2 regions of the Kitasatospora sp. NPDC056181 genome follow, and region 1 is predicted to be linked to the other one. Evidence: predicted binding sites of a transcription regulator. Region 1 holds the regulator's gene; the other holds the start of a gene.

Region 1 (7,138 bases):
ATGACGATCGCTGCTAGTTGCATCGGCTCTCCGTCTCCTGCGGCTTTGCTGGGTTGGCGGTATCTCCGGAGCGAGTGTACTCGTCGGTAACTTCCTGGGCCGACGGCCCGGACATTACCGTTTGTCAACTCTTCTCCAGAAGATGTTCAAGGTATGGCGGCAGTCACGTGAGTGCACACTCACCACGCCCGCCGGCCGGGCCCGTCCGGCCCCGGCCCCCGCCACGCTCCAGCGGATCCGCTCAGCAAAGTTGAGCGACGCCGACTCATGGCTGTTGACGCTCTCCACCGAGTCGTGCATCCTTGAGCCCGTAAAGCTCAACTCTTCCGTGGAGGTACCAACGATGGCACGCGCGGTCGGCATCGACCTCGGTACGACGAACTCGGTCGTCAGCGTCCTTGAGGGTGGCGAGCCCACCGTCATCACGAACGCCGAGGGTGCGCGGACCACGCCGTCCGTCGTGGCCTTCGCAAAGAACGGCGAGGTCCTCGTCGGTGAGGTGGCCAAGCGCCAGGCCGTCACCAACGTCGACCGGACCATCCGCTCGGTCAAGCGCCACATGGGCACCGGGTGGAAGATCAACCTGGACGGCAAGGACTTCAACCCGCAGCAGATCAGCGCGTTCGTGCTGCAGAAGCTGAAGCGCGACGCCGAGGCCTACCTGGGCGAGACGGTCACCGACGCCGTCATCACCGTCCCGGCGTACTTCTCCGACTCGGAGCGCCAGGCCACCAAGGAGGCCGGTGAGATCGCGGGCCTCAACGTCCTGCGCATCGTCAACGAGCCGACCGCGGCCGCCCTGGCCTACGGCCTGGACAAGGACGACCAGACCATCCTGGTCTTCGACCTCGGCGGCGGCACCTTCGACGTCTCGCTGCTGGAGATCGGCGACGGGGTCGTCGAGGTGAAGGCCACCAACGGTGACAACCACCTCGGTGGTGACGACTGGGACCAGAAGGTCGTCGACCACCTGGTCAAGGTCTTCCAGGCCGGCCACGGCGTCGACCTGTCCAAGGACAAGATGGCCCTCCAGCGTCTGCGCGAGGCCGCCGAGAAGGCCAAGATCGAGCTGTCCTCGTCCTCCGAGACCTCGATCAACCTGCCCTACATCACGGCCTCCGCCGAGGGCCCGCTGCACCTGGACGAGAAGCTCACCCGGGCCCAGTTCCAGCAGCTGACCTCGGACCTGCTGGAGCGCTGCAAGGTCCCGTTCCACAACGTGATCAAGGACGCCGGCATCTCGCTCTCCGAGATCGACCACGTCGTCCTCGTCGGCGGCTCGACCCGCATGCCCGCCGTCGCCGAGCTCGTCCGCGAGCTGACCGGCGGCAAGGACGCCAACAAGGGCGTCAACCCGGACGAGGTCGTCGCCATCGGCGCCGCGCTCCAGGCCGGTGTCCTCAAGGGCGAGGTCAAGGACGTCCTGCTGCTCGACGTCACCCCGCTGTCCCTCGGCATCGAGACCAAGGGCGGCATCATGACCAAGCTGATCGAGCGCAACACCACGATCCCGACCAAGCGCTCCGAGATCTTCACGACGGCCGAGGACAACCAGCCGTCCGTGCAGATCCAGGTCTACCAGGGCGAGCGCGAGATCGCCGCGTACAACAAGAAGCTCGGCATGTTCGAGCTGACCGGTCTCCCGCCGGCCCCCCGCGGCCTGCCCCAGATCGAGGTCACCTTCGACATCGACGCCAACGGCATCATGCACGTCGGCGCGAAGGACCTCGGCACCGGCAAGGAGCAGAAGATGACCGTCACCGGCGGCTCCGCGCTGCCGAAGGACGACATCGAGCGCATGATGCGCGAGGCCGAGCAGTACGCGGAGGAGGACCACAAGCGCCGCGAGTCGGTCGAGACCCGCAACCAGGCCGAGCAGCTCGTCTACTCGACCGAGAAGTTCATCGCCGACAACGCCGACAAGCTCCCGGCCGACGTCAAGACCGAGGTCGAGACCGCCATCGGCGAGCTCAAGGAGGCCCTGAAGGGCGAGGACATCGCGGCCATCCGCGACGCCTCCGAGAAGGTCTCCACCACCGCCCAGAAGCTCGGCCAGGCGCTCTACGCCAACGCCGACGCCGCGGGTGCCGCCCCGGCCGGTGACGCCGCCGGTGCCAAGGACGACGACGTCGTCGACGCCGAGATCGTGGACGACGAGAAGCCCAAGGGCGGTGCGGCATGACGGAGAAGCCGCAGGGTGCTGAGCCCGGCGACGACTCCGCCGCCGAGGAGGCCGTGATCAAGGCTGCCGAGGAGGCCGCCGCGGCCGGTTCGGCCGGCGGGGACGAGCTCGCCGCCGCCAAGCGCGAGGCGGCCGAGCGGACGGCCGACCTCCAGCGTCTCCAGGCCGAGTACCAGAACTACCGCAAGCGGGTCGAGCGCGACCGTCTGACGGTCCGGGAGATCGCCGTCTCCAACATCCTGGAGTCGCTGATCCCGGTCCTGGACGACATCGGCCGGGCCCGCGAGCACGGCGAGGTGACGGGCGGGTTCAAGTCCGTCGCCGAGTCCCTGGAGACGGTCGTGGCCAAGCTGGGCCTCCAGCAGTTCGGCAAGGAGGGCGAGCCCTTCGACCCGACCATGCACGAGGCGCTGATGCACAGCTACTCCTCGGACGTCACCGAGGACACCTGTGTCCAGATCCTCCAGCCCGGCTACCGGATCGGCGAGCGGATCATCCGCCCGGCGATGGTGGCGGTCGCGGAGCCCCAGCCGGGCACCCAGACCACCGCCGCGCCCGACGCCGACAAGGCTTCGGACGCCGACAAGGCCGACGGTGGGTCGGAGAGCTGACAACCCGTGCGCTGCGGAGTCGTACGTCGTCCAGTACGACGGCCGGCTCCGCAGCGCCGTCTCCGTCGACGGCAGGACGCCCCTGCCTGTTGACAGCACATTGACTATGGATCGTGGGAGGTGGCGGCAGCCATGAGCGGGCGGAGCGAGCGAATCGCCGAAAGGTGCGCTTTGCGCGAAGCGGCTGCCGAGCGCCGCGAGGTGGGCGCATGAGCGAGCGAATCGGTGACAGGCGCGTGCTGCGCGAAGCGGCTGCCGAGCGATGCGAGGTGGGCGCATGAGCGAGCGCAGCGAGCGAATCGGTGACGGGGGCGTGTTGCGCGAAGCGGCTGCCGAGCGAAGCGAGGTGGGCGCATGAGCGGCAAGGACTACGTGGAGAAGGACTACTACAAGGTCCTCGGCGTGCCCAAGGACGCCTCCGCCACCGAGATCAAGAAGACGTACCGCAAGCTGGCCCGCGAGTTCCACCCCGACGCGAACAAGGGCGACAGCAAGGCGGAGGAGCGCTTCAAGGACATCTCCGAGGCCTACGACGTCCTCTCGGACGAGAAGCGCCGCAAGGAGTACGACGAGGCGCGCACCCTCTTCGCCAACGGCGGCTTCCGCTCCGGCGGCCCCGGCGGCGGCAACTACAGCTTCGACTTCGGTGACCTCTTCAACGGCAGCCAGGGCGGCCCCCCCGGCGGTGGCGGCGGTCTCGGCGACGTCTTCGGCGGCCTCTTCAACCGCGGCGGCCGCCAGCCCCAGCCCCGGCGCGGGGCCGACGTCGAGACCGAGGTGACGCTCTCCTTCGAGGAGGCCGTCGACGGCGCGACCGTCCCGCTCCGGATGACCAGCCAGGCCCCGTGCCGCACCTGCAGCGGCACCGGTGCGAAGGCCGGCACCACCCCCCGGGTCTGCCCGACCTGCGTCGGCGCCGGCACCGTCAGCCGCGGCCAGGGCGCCTTCGCGCTCTCCGAGCCCTGCCGGGACTGCCGCGGCCGGGGCATGATCGTCGACGACCCGTGCACCGACTGCCACGGCAGCGGCCGGGCCAGCTCCGCCCGCACCATGCAGGTCCGGATCCCGGCCGGCGTCCAGGACGCCCAGCGCATCCGGCTCAAGGGCAAGGGCGCCCAGGGCGAGCGCGGCGGCCAGGCCGGCGACCTCTACGTCACCGTGCACGTCGACGCGCACCCCGTCTTCGGGCGCAAGGCGGACAACCTCACGGTGACCGTGCCGGTCACCTTCCCCGAAGCCGCCCTCGGCGGCACCATCGAGGTGCCGACGCTCAACGGCCCCTCGGTGAAGCTCAAGCTGCCCCCGGGCAGCGCCAACGGCCTCACCCTGCGGGCCCGCGGCAAGGGCGCAACCCGCAAGGACGGCACCCGCGGCGACCTCCTGGTCACCGTGGAGGTCCTGGTGCCGCAGCACGTCACCGGCGACGCGCTGACGGCTCTGGAGCAGTACCGCGAGGCCACCGCCTCCGACGACCCGCGAGCCGCCCTGTTCAAGGCGGCGAAGGGAGCGTGACGACCAGATGATCCCCGACAGCAGCCCCCTCGGCCCGATGGGCCCCATCGGCCCCGGGGTCGGCGAGGGTCTCCCCGGCGGCGCCCCGCGCGCGCGCCGCACCGCCCCGCCGCCGCAGTACGTCCTCACCGAGGACACCCCGGTCTACGTGATCTCGGTCGCCGCCGAGCTCTCCGGCCTGCACCCGCAGACCCTGCGCCAGTACGACCGCCTCGGCCTGGTCTGCCCGGACCGCACCGCCGGCCGCGGCCGGCGCTACTCCGCCCGCGACATCCAGCAGCTGCGCGAGGTCCAGCGCCTCTCCCAGGACGAGGGCATCAACCTGGCCGGCATCAAGCGGATCATCGAGCTGGAGAACCAGGTCACCGCCCTCCAGTCCCGCATCGCCGAACTCGCCGACTCCCTCGAAGGCGCCGCCACCACGCTCCAGCAGCGCGAGGCCACCATCCACGCCTCGTACCGCCGCGACCTGGTGCCCTACCAGCCGCCGACGCAGTCCAGCGCCCTGGTCGTCTGGCGCCCGAAGCGCTGACCCGGCCACGACGGCCCCTGCCGCCGGTTCCCTCCTGAACGGGGGGTGCCGGCGGCTGGGTGTTGATGAGAGAGTGCTGCATCAGGGCGACCGCCGGACGATCCGTCCGTCCTTGTGAGCCAGGCGCCGGATCGTGCTCTGCGTTTAAGATCCCTGGGCAGCGGACTTCAGTCGCGTTGACTTGTCCGGTCGACGACAAGGAGCCGAAAGTGAGTGATCGAGAACAGCTGGTGCACAACCACAGTCGCTCACCGATCCTGTCCTCAGACGCCCGCGCGCTCTACCTGAAGGCGTTGAACGAGGACGGCCGGCTCAGCCGAGGCAGCTGCACACCGCACGAGGCCGCCGCCCTCGACGAGTTGATGGAGCTCGGCCTCCTCATATCGGACAGCGACGAGCCGGGTTCGCTGTTCGCCGCCGATCCCGCGAAACTCGCCGCCAGTCTGAGCTCGACTTGGCAGCGCCAGGCGCTCGATCTGCTGGCCCGTGCCGTGGCAATTCCCGGCGACCTGGGCGAGCTGGCGGAAGCGTTCCACAATCCCGACCAAAGCGGCGGCCCCATTGAATACGTTCAGGGCCGGGCACTCATAAATCAACGGGTTCAGCAGGCGATGGCGAGCGGAATGACCGAAGGGCTCGCAATGCAGCCCGGCGGGCCGCGCCCCTCGGAACTGCTGACCTCGTTCATCCAACGCGATCTCGACATAATCCGCCATGGCGCGTCCATGCGGACGATCTACAACGCCAGCACCCGGCACCACCAACCGACCAGGGATTACGTATCCACGCTGGCCAAAGAGGGCTGGCAGTTCAGGACCCTGGACGAGCCTTACACACGGCTCCTGATCGTCGACCGGCGCCTCGCCGTGATTCCGGTGGTGGGCGACCACGTCGCCGCTTTCGTCCACGATTCCGCGGTCATCAACTACCTCGCGGAAGAGGTGTTCGAGCGGAACTGGAGCCGGGCGCTCGACTTCGACGGCGACCGCACCATCCCGCAGCAGGTCGTCTCGCAGCTCAGGCACACGATCATCGACCTGCTGCTGGCCGGCACGAACCACCGGGTCATCGCGCGCCGGCTCGGCATCAGCGAACGCACGCTGGCCCGGCACATCGCGGAAATGCGCGAGGAGCACAACGTCGACTCGCTGTTCCAGCTCGGCTACGTCCTCGGGCAGTCCTCCGGGACGACCGCCTGAGCGCCGACGCCACTGGCGTGCAGAAGTTTCCGGACACGGGAAGAAACGATTCCTCGCCGGCTTGGCCGTGCCGCCCGCGGTCCGCACCCGCGCAGGCCCGAGCCCGGGGAGGTGCCTTCCCCGGACGGCCCCACGGCCGGACCGCCGCCCACACGGGCGGCGCCTCGTTCAAGCAGCACCAACGGCGGACGGTCGCCGCGCGACCTCGACCCGAGTCACCCCGCGAAACCGCCTAGCCCCGCACCTCTTCGGCCGGGCCGGGCAATTCGCGAGCACTCAATGCATCGTCATCTCACCAGTGGAAATCGTCGGCGAGGGCCTGAGTCGTCGACCCGGTTCCCTGACCGGGCACACTCTCGGCACCCGCATAACCCGCGCCGAGAGCGCCGACAGCGAAGATGGAAACGCCGACAACGGCGGACAGTACAGCCTTACGGACAAGTCGGTACATACGAGACACGGACCCATCCCTCCTTCTCAAGCTCCGCGAGCTGGACTTATAGCACTGGCGTCCACATGATGCCGCACGGCACGCTACGGTGTCATCTCCCCTACGGCGCAGGCAGCGTCATCTCTATGCCAGGCATCCAGATGACAGGGCGGAACGCTGGACGGAGCCGTCGGCGCTGATAGACGATCAGTTCGCTCCCGATGGTCCGGCGGACGAAGCAGAGTTGCCGCTGTACCGTCAAATATCAGTCTGATGACTTCAGAATCTTTGAAGCAGCAACCAACCGCAGCGCCCACCGGCACCGCATCTTCCCCGGTCGGCCTTCCCCCGGAGTCGACAATGACCGAGCCCTACCTGCGTCACCACGACAGCCAGGCCCCTGAGGGCCGGCGTGCACGAGTCTTCCTGGCCGCGCCGCTGATGCGGTTGACCGGGCCGGCGGACAGTGTGGTGACCCTGGCCAGCCGGACGCGGCTGACGACGCTTCGCACCACGCTCCTGCGCAGCGGCGCCGCCGTGTACAGCGCGCACCACAGCGACGCCTGGACCATCGCCGGCCGGGCCCCCGAGCCGCGCGTCCCCTCCGACTTCCGCGCGCTGCAGTCCGCCGACCTGGTCTTCGCGTACGTCGGCGCGCCGCTCTCCGCCGGG
Region 2 (7,138 bases), on a different contig from region 1:
CCACACCCGGCCGAGTGCCGAGCGCGCCCGCGTACGCGGTGACGGCGTCGCCGGCCAGCACCAGCCACTCCGCCCCGGTCGCGCGGGCCAGCGGACCGGGGAGCCCGGCCGCGAGGTCGCGGCCGAGCAACGCCATCCCGGTCGCGCCGACGGCGACGGCGCCGATCCGCGCGCCCGCGGGCAGCCCGGTGACCAGGGCGTCGAGGGCGGGGAGCAGCTCGGCGAGGAGCGCGTCCGCGTCATGGCCGGCCGCGCCGACCCGCACGGGCGCGGCGATGTCCCGCGTCCGCGCGTCGGCGAGCCCGGCGGGCCAGGTGCCCGGCGCGAGCGCGAGCCGGATCCCGGATCCGCCGACGTCGATGCCGACCACCCAGCGGCCGGCCTGCGGGGCGGGGTCGTCTCCGGACATCGTCAGCATCCCTCGGTCACGGTACGGTCCACCGGCGGCAGGGAGTGCGGCAGGGAGTGCGCCCGCCCCCTCGGCCGGCGCCCGGGACGGCCTGACGGTCAAGGCCTGCTCCGAGGTCCCGTCCACGGCGTCCCTCCCGCTCGGTGGGGCTCGTCCACGTCGTCCCGGGACCTCCCCGCGGGCGGCCTCGGCAGCCCACGGCGCGCCGGCCCCGGGTGTGTCCGAAGTGTGCCACCACAGCCCCGGGGAGGGGGACCCCGCCGCGCACCGCGGAGCCGTCCAGGGAGCGGACGGAGAGGCTCACCGAGCTCGCCCCCGGCCTGCCACGGCCACGGCAGCAGCGCCGCCTCGCACCGGCGGACCGCGGCGCGCGGTGCTCCGGCAGCGGCCTCTTCGACGGGCCGTCCCGGACTTCGGCGGTCGGGTCAGGACTGGCGGCGTACGACAGGTGGCGCATCGGCTCCACGGTCGACCCGCGAGGACGGCGCGGCATCCTCGATGCTCGCCGCGCACCCCGGAGAAACCCGCCCGGGCGACCCTGACGACGGATATGCTTCCGACGATTCAGGAGATCGCGAGCGATCCGGGGGTGCCATGGAGCGGCCGTTGCTGTTCCTCGATGTCGACGGCCCCCTGAATCCCTACGCCGCGGAGCACGGGAGACGGCCCGAGGGCTACATGACCGTCCGCATCCCGCGGAAGGACGGAGCCGCCGGGGATCCCGGGAGGCCACGTGCCCGCGTGCGGCCGGAACGGATATGGCTCGACCCCCGTCACGGGCGGGCCCTGCTGGCGCTGGACTACGAGCTGTGCTGGGCCACGGCATGGATGAATGACGCGAACAGGTGGATCGGACCCGTGCTCGGTCTGCCCCGGTTGCCGTTCGTCGACTTCGGCGAAGCCCTGCTCAACGAGCGTCCCGACGGCGTCCATTGGAAGTCCGGGCCGTTGGTGGCGTACGCCGACGGCCGCCCGTTCGCGTGGGTGGACGACGAGCAGGGCGACGCGGATCACGCCCACGTGGCGGCCGGCCACGGCGCACCCGCACTCCTCCATCACGTCAATCCGCGGATCGGCCTGCGGAACGAAGACTTCGCCGCCCTCGCCGCCTTCGCTGCATCCCTCCACCCGCCGCGGGCCGGCCTCTCGCCCTGACGGCGTCCCGGCCGACGCCCTGGCCGGCGTCCCGGACGTGCCTCGACGTGCCTCGGACCTGCCTCGAACCTGCCTCGGACGGCGCCTCAGCCGGCGTCGAGGAACTCCGCGACCAGTCCGGTGAACCGTTCCGGCTCCTCCACCCACGGCCGGTGGCCGGAGCGGGCCAGCACCTCCAGCCGGCTCGCGGGGTGGCAGGCGGCCACCGCGCGCGCCGGTGCGGTGCCGATCATGCCGTCCGAGGCTCCGGCCACCACCAGGACGGGAGTGGCGGCGGCGCCCAGCCGGGCGATCCGCCCGGGCAGGGCGGCTCCGGCGGCCGAGCCGGCGTAGAAGGCCTCGCGCAGCCAGGGCAGGGTGGCGGCGTGCTCGGGCCGGTACTCGGCTCGACGCCGCTCTTCCCAGACGTGCCAGAAGAACGGCACGATCCGGCGCTGGAGTTCGACGAGTGCGACGCCTTCGTGGCCGCCCTCGGCGAGCAGCCGGTCGGCCTCGGCGGCATCCGGGTACCAGCTCTCGCCCGCGCGGGCGGCGCGGAGGGCGGCCAGCTCGGCCGGGTCGGGCTCGCGGCCGGCTCGGCCGACCGGTGCGACCAGCACGGACCGCCGGATCCGGGCCGGGTGGGCGGCCTGGTACTCCTGGGCGGTGAGGCAGCCGGCCGAGTGGGCGAGCAGATCGATCCGGTCCAGGCCGAGGTGGCGGCGGAGCGCCTCCACGTCCCGGGCCTGTTCGACGAAGGACACGGTGGAGCGGTCGGCCGGCGCCTCGGAGCGCCCGGTGGCACGGGCGTCGACCAGGACCAGCCGGCGCCGGCGGTCGAGACCGCCGAGGTCGCCGAGGTAGCGCACGTCCATCCCCGGACCGCCGCCCAGCACCACCAGCGGGTCGCCCTCTCCGGTGAGTTCGTAGCTGATCCGGGTGCGGTCGTACGAGGAGAAGCTCGGCATGGCGGAAACGATCACACGCCCGCCCCGGAGCTGTCATCACCGTTCCGCATAGTGGTCCAGACCATTTCTCCGGGGCCGGCGTGACCGGCGTGGCTTTGCCTGACCGGCCTGACGCCGTGACACCCGGCCCGGCCCGGCTCAGCCGGCCGGGCCCCTCGGCCTCTCCTCGTCCACGATCTCGGCGTCGACGACCTCCTCCTCGCCGTCCGGCGCGGCCGCGGCGTCGTCCGACGAGCCGGATTCGGGCCGGGCGCCCGCACCGGCGGAGGCCTGGGAGTAGATGGCCGTGCCGATCTTCTGCGCGACGAGGGCCGCCCGTTCCATCGAGAGCCGTACGGCGGCGGCGTCCTCGCCCTTGAGCTTCTCCTTGAGGTCGCCGAGGGCGGCCTCCACCTCGGCCTTGACATCGCCCGGCACCTTGTCGGGGTTGTCGGCCAGCATCCGCTCGGTCGAGTAGACGAGTTGCTCGGCCTGGTTGCGGATCTCCGCGGCCTCCCTGCGCTGCCGGTCCTCCTCGGCGTGCTGCTCGGCGTCGCGCATCATGCGCTGGATGTCGTCCTTCGGCAGCGAGGAGCCGCCGGTGACGGTCATCTTCTGCTCCCTGCCGGTCCCGAGGTCCTTCGCGCCGACGTGCATGATGCCGTTGGCGTCGATGTCGAAGGTGACCTCGATCTGGGGCAGGCCGCGGGGCGCCGGCGGCAGGCCGGTCAGCTCGAACCCGCCGAGCCGCTTGTTGTACGAGGCGATCTCGCGCTCGCCCTGGAAGACCTGGATCTGCACGGACGGCTGGTTGTCCTCGGCCGTGGTGAAGATCTCCGAGCGCTTGGTCGGAATGGTCGTGTTCCGCTCGATCAGCTTGGTCATGATGCCGCCCTTGGTCTCGATGCCGAGGGACAGCGGGGTGACGTCGAGCAGCAGGATGTCCTTGACCTCGCCCTTCAGCACGCCCGCCTGGAGCGAGGCGCCGACCGCCACCACCTCGTCCGGGTTGACGCCCTTGTGCGGGTCCTTCCCGGTGAGCGACCTGACCAGCTCGGTCACGGCCGGCATCCGGGTCGAACCGCCCACCAGGATGACGTGGTCGATGTCGGAGACCTGGATCCCGGCGTCCTCCACCGCCTGGTGGAACGGCCCCTTGCAGCGCTCCAGCAGGTCGGCGGTCAGCTGCTGGAACTGGGCCCGCGTGAGCGTCTCCTCCAGGTGCAGCGGACCGTCGGCGGAGGCGCTGACGTAGGGCAGGTTGATACCGGTCTCGCTCGCGGACGAGAGCTCGATCTTCGCCTTCTCCGCCGCCTCGCGCAGCCGCTGCGCCGCCATCTTGTCCTTGGCGAGGTCGATGCCGTGGCCGTTCCTGAACTGCTGCACCAGGTGGTCGACGACCTTCTGGTCCCAGTCGTCACCGCCGAGGTGGGTGTCGCCGTTGGTGGACTTCACCTCGACGACGCCGTCGCCGATCTCCAGCAGCGAGACGTCGAAGGTGCCGCCGCCGAGGTCGAAGACCAGGATCGTCTGGTCGTTCTCCTTGTCCAGCCCGTACGCGAGCGCCGCCGCGGTCGGCTCGTTGACGATGCGCAGCACCCTCAGCCCGGCGATCTCGCCCGCCTCCTTGGTGGCGGTGCGCTGGGAGTCGTTGAAGTACGCCGGGACGGTGACGACGGCATCGGTCACGTCCTCGCCCAGGTAGGCCTCGGCGTCGCGCTTCAGCTTCTGGAGCACGCGGGCGGAGATCTCCTGCGCGGTGTAGCGCCGACCGTCCACGTCCCCCGCCTCGGGGAAGCGCCACCCTGCGTCGCCGACGTGCCGTTTCACCGAGCGGGCCGTGCGGTCGACGTTGGTCACCGCCTGGCGCTTCGCCACCTCGCCCACCAGCACCTCGCCGCCCTTGGCGAACGCCACCACCGAGGGCGTGGTGCGGGCGCCCTCCGCGTTGGGGACGACCGAGGCTTCGCCGCCCTCCAGGACGCAGACGACGGAGTTGGTGGTACCCAGATCGATTCCGACCGAGCGAGCCATCGCTGGCCTCCCTTGGGTACGGCCCCACCGGACCGTGGGACTTGAGCCGGACCGTGTCAATTGTCGCTCCGCCGTGGGCGCCCTGCCCGCCCCCGGCCGGCCAGCCACGTCCCGGCTGCGGCTCCGGCTGCGGCTCCGGTTCCAGGGCGACGTGCGGCCGGCCGGGGCAGACGCGCCGGAGGAAGGCCCACCGGCCCAGGCGGTACAGGAATCCAGGCGGTACAGGAATGTGGCCATGGGGGGAGCAGACTCCTTCGAACGACGTTCGGCAGGTGCGTGCGGCGGGCGCACCCGTCGGCCAGCCGGCCCGGGTCTCCCGCAGCCCGGCCATCCTCGGCCGCCGGAGGGCCCCGCGTCGTCATCGCTGCGCAGACACTTCGCGTACTGCGTGCGCAGTAGCGGACCCACCCGAACGATGCATCGCCGGCCTCCCACGGGAGGCCCGGTCCTCCCCCACCGGAGGGAGTCTCCGGCCCCGGCAACAGCGCCCCGGGCCCCGCCGGCGCGGACCCGCCGTACAAGCGGACCCGCCGTACAACGAGGGCCCGTCGTACAACCGGGGGCCCACCCGGCGGCCGGATGCCACGCCCGCCGGGCAGCGGGGCGGGCCCGGCGGGCCCCGGGTCACCCGGCCGGGCGGTGACAACGGGCCGGGGTCGCCCGGGCGAAGTAGCGTGATGTGCCTGGCCCGGCCGTTCTGCCCGGTCCACCCAGGAAGTACCTGTCAGATCCCCTGTTCATCCCTGCTGCCGGAGGAGGCCCGATGGGCGTTCCACCCGCTCGCATCGTCTTCGACGAGAGCGACCGTTCGGCCGTCGCGGACGCGGTGACGGAGATCCTCGCCACCGGCGCGCTGACGCTCGGCCCGTGGACCGAGCGCTTCGAGCAGGCCTTCGCGGCCGAGCACGGCGCCACCCACGCGGTCGCCGTCGCCAGCGGCACGGCGGCGCTGGAGATCGTCCTGCGAACCGTCGACGTCCGCGACCGCGACGTGGTCGTCCCGGCCGTCACCTTCTACGCGACCGCCGGGGCCATCGTGCACGCGGGCGGGCGTCCGGTGATCGCCGATGTCGACCCGGCCACCCTCGCGCTCGGCCCCGAGACGCTGGAGGCGGCCCTCACCCCGGACACCGCGGCCGTGGTCCTGGTGCACATCGGCGGGCTGATCACCCCCGAGGTGGACGCCCTGCGCGCGATCTGCGACCGCCGGGGCATCCCCCTGGTCGAGGACGCGGCGCACGCCCACGGCAGCAGTTACGCCGGGCGCTGCGCCGGGTCGTTCGGCCTGGCCGGCGCGTTCTCCTTCTACCCGACCAAGGTCACCACCAGCGGCGAGGGCGGCATGATCCTCACCGAGTCGGCCGAGCTGCGCGACGAGGCCCGGATCTACCGCGACCAGGGCAAGGGCTCGTTCACCACCAACCACCACGTCCGGTTCGGCGCCTCCTGGCGGATGAGCGAGTTGAACGCCGCCGTCGGCACGGTGCACCTGCGGCGGCTCAAGGAGTTCGTCGAGACCAGGCGCCGGGTCGCCCAGCGCTACGACGCGGCGCTCGCCGGCCTCGACGGCCTGCGGCCGGTGACGGAGCCGGCCGGTTCGCGCAGCAACTACTACAAGTACGTGGCGCTGCTGCCGCCCGGCGTCGACCGGGCCGCGTTCAAGCGGGCGGTGGCCGAGGAGTACGCCGTCCGGCTCTCCGGCGAGGTCTACGACCTGCCGCTGCACCTGCAACCGGTGCTGGCCGCCTACCGGCGGGGCCCGCTGCCGGTCGCCGAGGACCTCTGTGCCCGGCAGATCTGCCTGCCGGTGCACTCCGACATGACCGAGGACGAGACCGACCGGGTGATCGAGGCCGTCACCGCCGTCCACCGCCGTCTCGCCGGCTGAGGCGCCGGGCGACGGCCGCTCGGCGGCGGCCGCCGCCCGGAGGAACGCGACCCAACGAACCGGCCCACCGGACAAGGAGAGAGAACGTGCGCGTAGCCGTCACCGGGGGATGCGGATTCATCGGCTCACACGTCGTGGACCGGCTGCTGGCGGCCGGGCACGAGGTGCTCGCGGTGGACACCACCGACAAGTACCTCAACCCCGGCGCGGAGTTCGCCCGGATCGACATCCTCGACCTGCCCGCGCTCACCGCGGCCCTGGACGGCAGCGAGGTGGTCTTCCACCTCGCCGCGATGGCGGACGTCGAACGCGTCGCCGCCGACCCGGTCCGGGCCGTGCGCACCAACATCGACGGCACCGAGGCCGTCCTGGAGGCGGCCCGGCGGAGCGGGCTCAGCCGCACCGTGCTGGCCAGCACCGTCTGGGTCTACGGCGCCGCCCTCGCGGAGGCCGGGATGGACAGCGGAGAGCAGGAGCTGGACGAGCACGTGCCGATCGAGCTGGAGCACAGCGGGCACCTGTACGTCGCCACCAAGCTCGCCGCCGAGATGCTGGTGCACAGCTACCGGGAGCTGTACGGGCGGCACTTCACCATCCTGCGGTACGGCATCCCGTACGGGCCCCGGATGCGGGACGAGCTGGTGGTCGCCCGGTTCGTGCAGGCGGCGCTGGCCGGACGGCCGATCACCATCGCGGGCGACGGACGGCAGAGCCGCAACTTCGTCT

What was found. The regulator HspR, encoded in region 1, represses chaperone genes until heat shock. The targets are predictions, from matches to a motif close to TTGAGNNNNNNNNNCTCAA.
Region 2: a site for HspR is predicted at 4,566-4,584, ahead of dnaK (molecular chaperone DnaK). Genes of this name have one in related genera too.

The regions. Positions count from the first base shown of each region.
Region 1 is NZ_JBHJUK010000034.1:17,937-25,074, reverse strand. Features, by position in the region: gene ACFC1F_RS15835 (heterodisulfide reductase-related iron-sulfur binding cluster) at 1-23, opposite strand, end outside; gene dnaK (molecular chaperone DnaK) at 344-2,182, shown strand; gene grpE (nucleotide exchange factor GrpE) at 2,179-2,793, shown strand; gene dnaJ (molecular chaperone DnaJ) at 3,148-4,305, shown strand; gene ACFC1F_RS15815 (heat shock protein transcriptional repressor HspR) at 4,313-4,837, shown strand; gene ACFC1F_RS15810 (helix-turn-helix domain-containing protein) at 5,047-6,036, shown strand; gene ACFC1F_RS15805 (hypothetical protein) at 6,827-7,138, shown strand, end outside.
Region 2 is NZ_JBHJUK010000020.1:40,131-47,268, forward strand. Features, by position in the region: gene ACFC1F_RS11135 (BadF/BadG/BcrA/BcrD ATPase family protein) at 1-409, opposite strand, end outside; gene ACFC1F_RS11140 (hypothetical protein) at 1,004-1,564, shown strand; gene ACFC1F_RS11145 (alpha/beta fold hydrolase) at 1,651-2,511, opposite strand; gene dnaK (molecular chaperone DnaK) at 2,650-4,524, opposite strand; gene ACFC1F_RS11155 (DegT/DnrJ/EryC1/StrS aminotransferase family protein) at 5,288-6,412, shown strand; gene ACFC1F_RS11160 (NAD-dependent epimerase/dehydratase family protein) at 6,499-7,138, shown strand, end outside.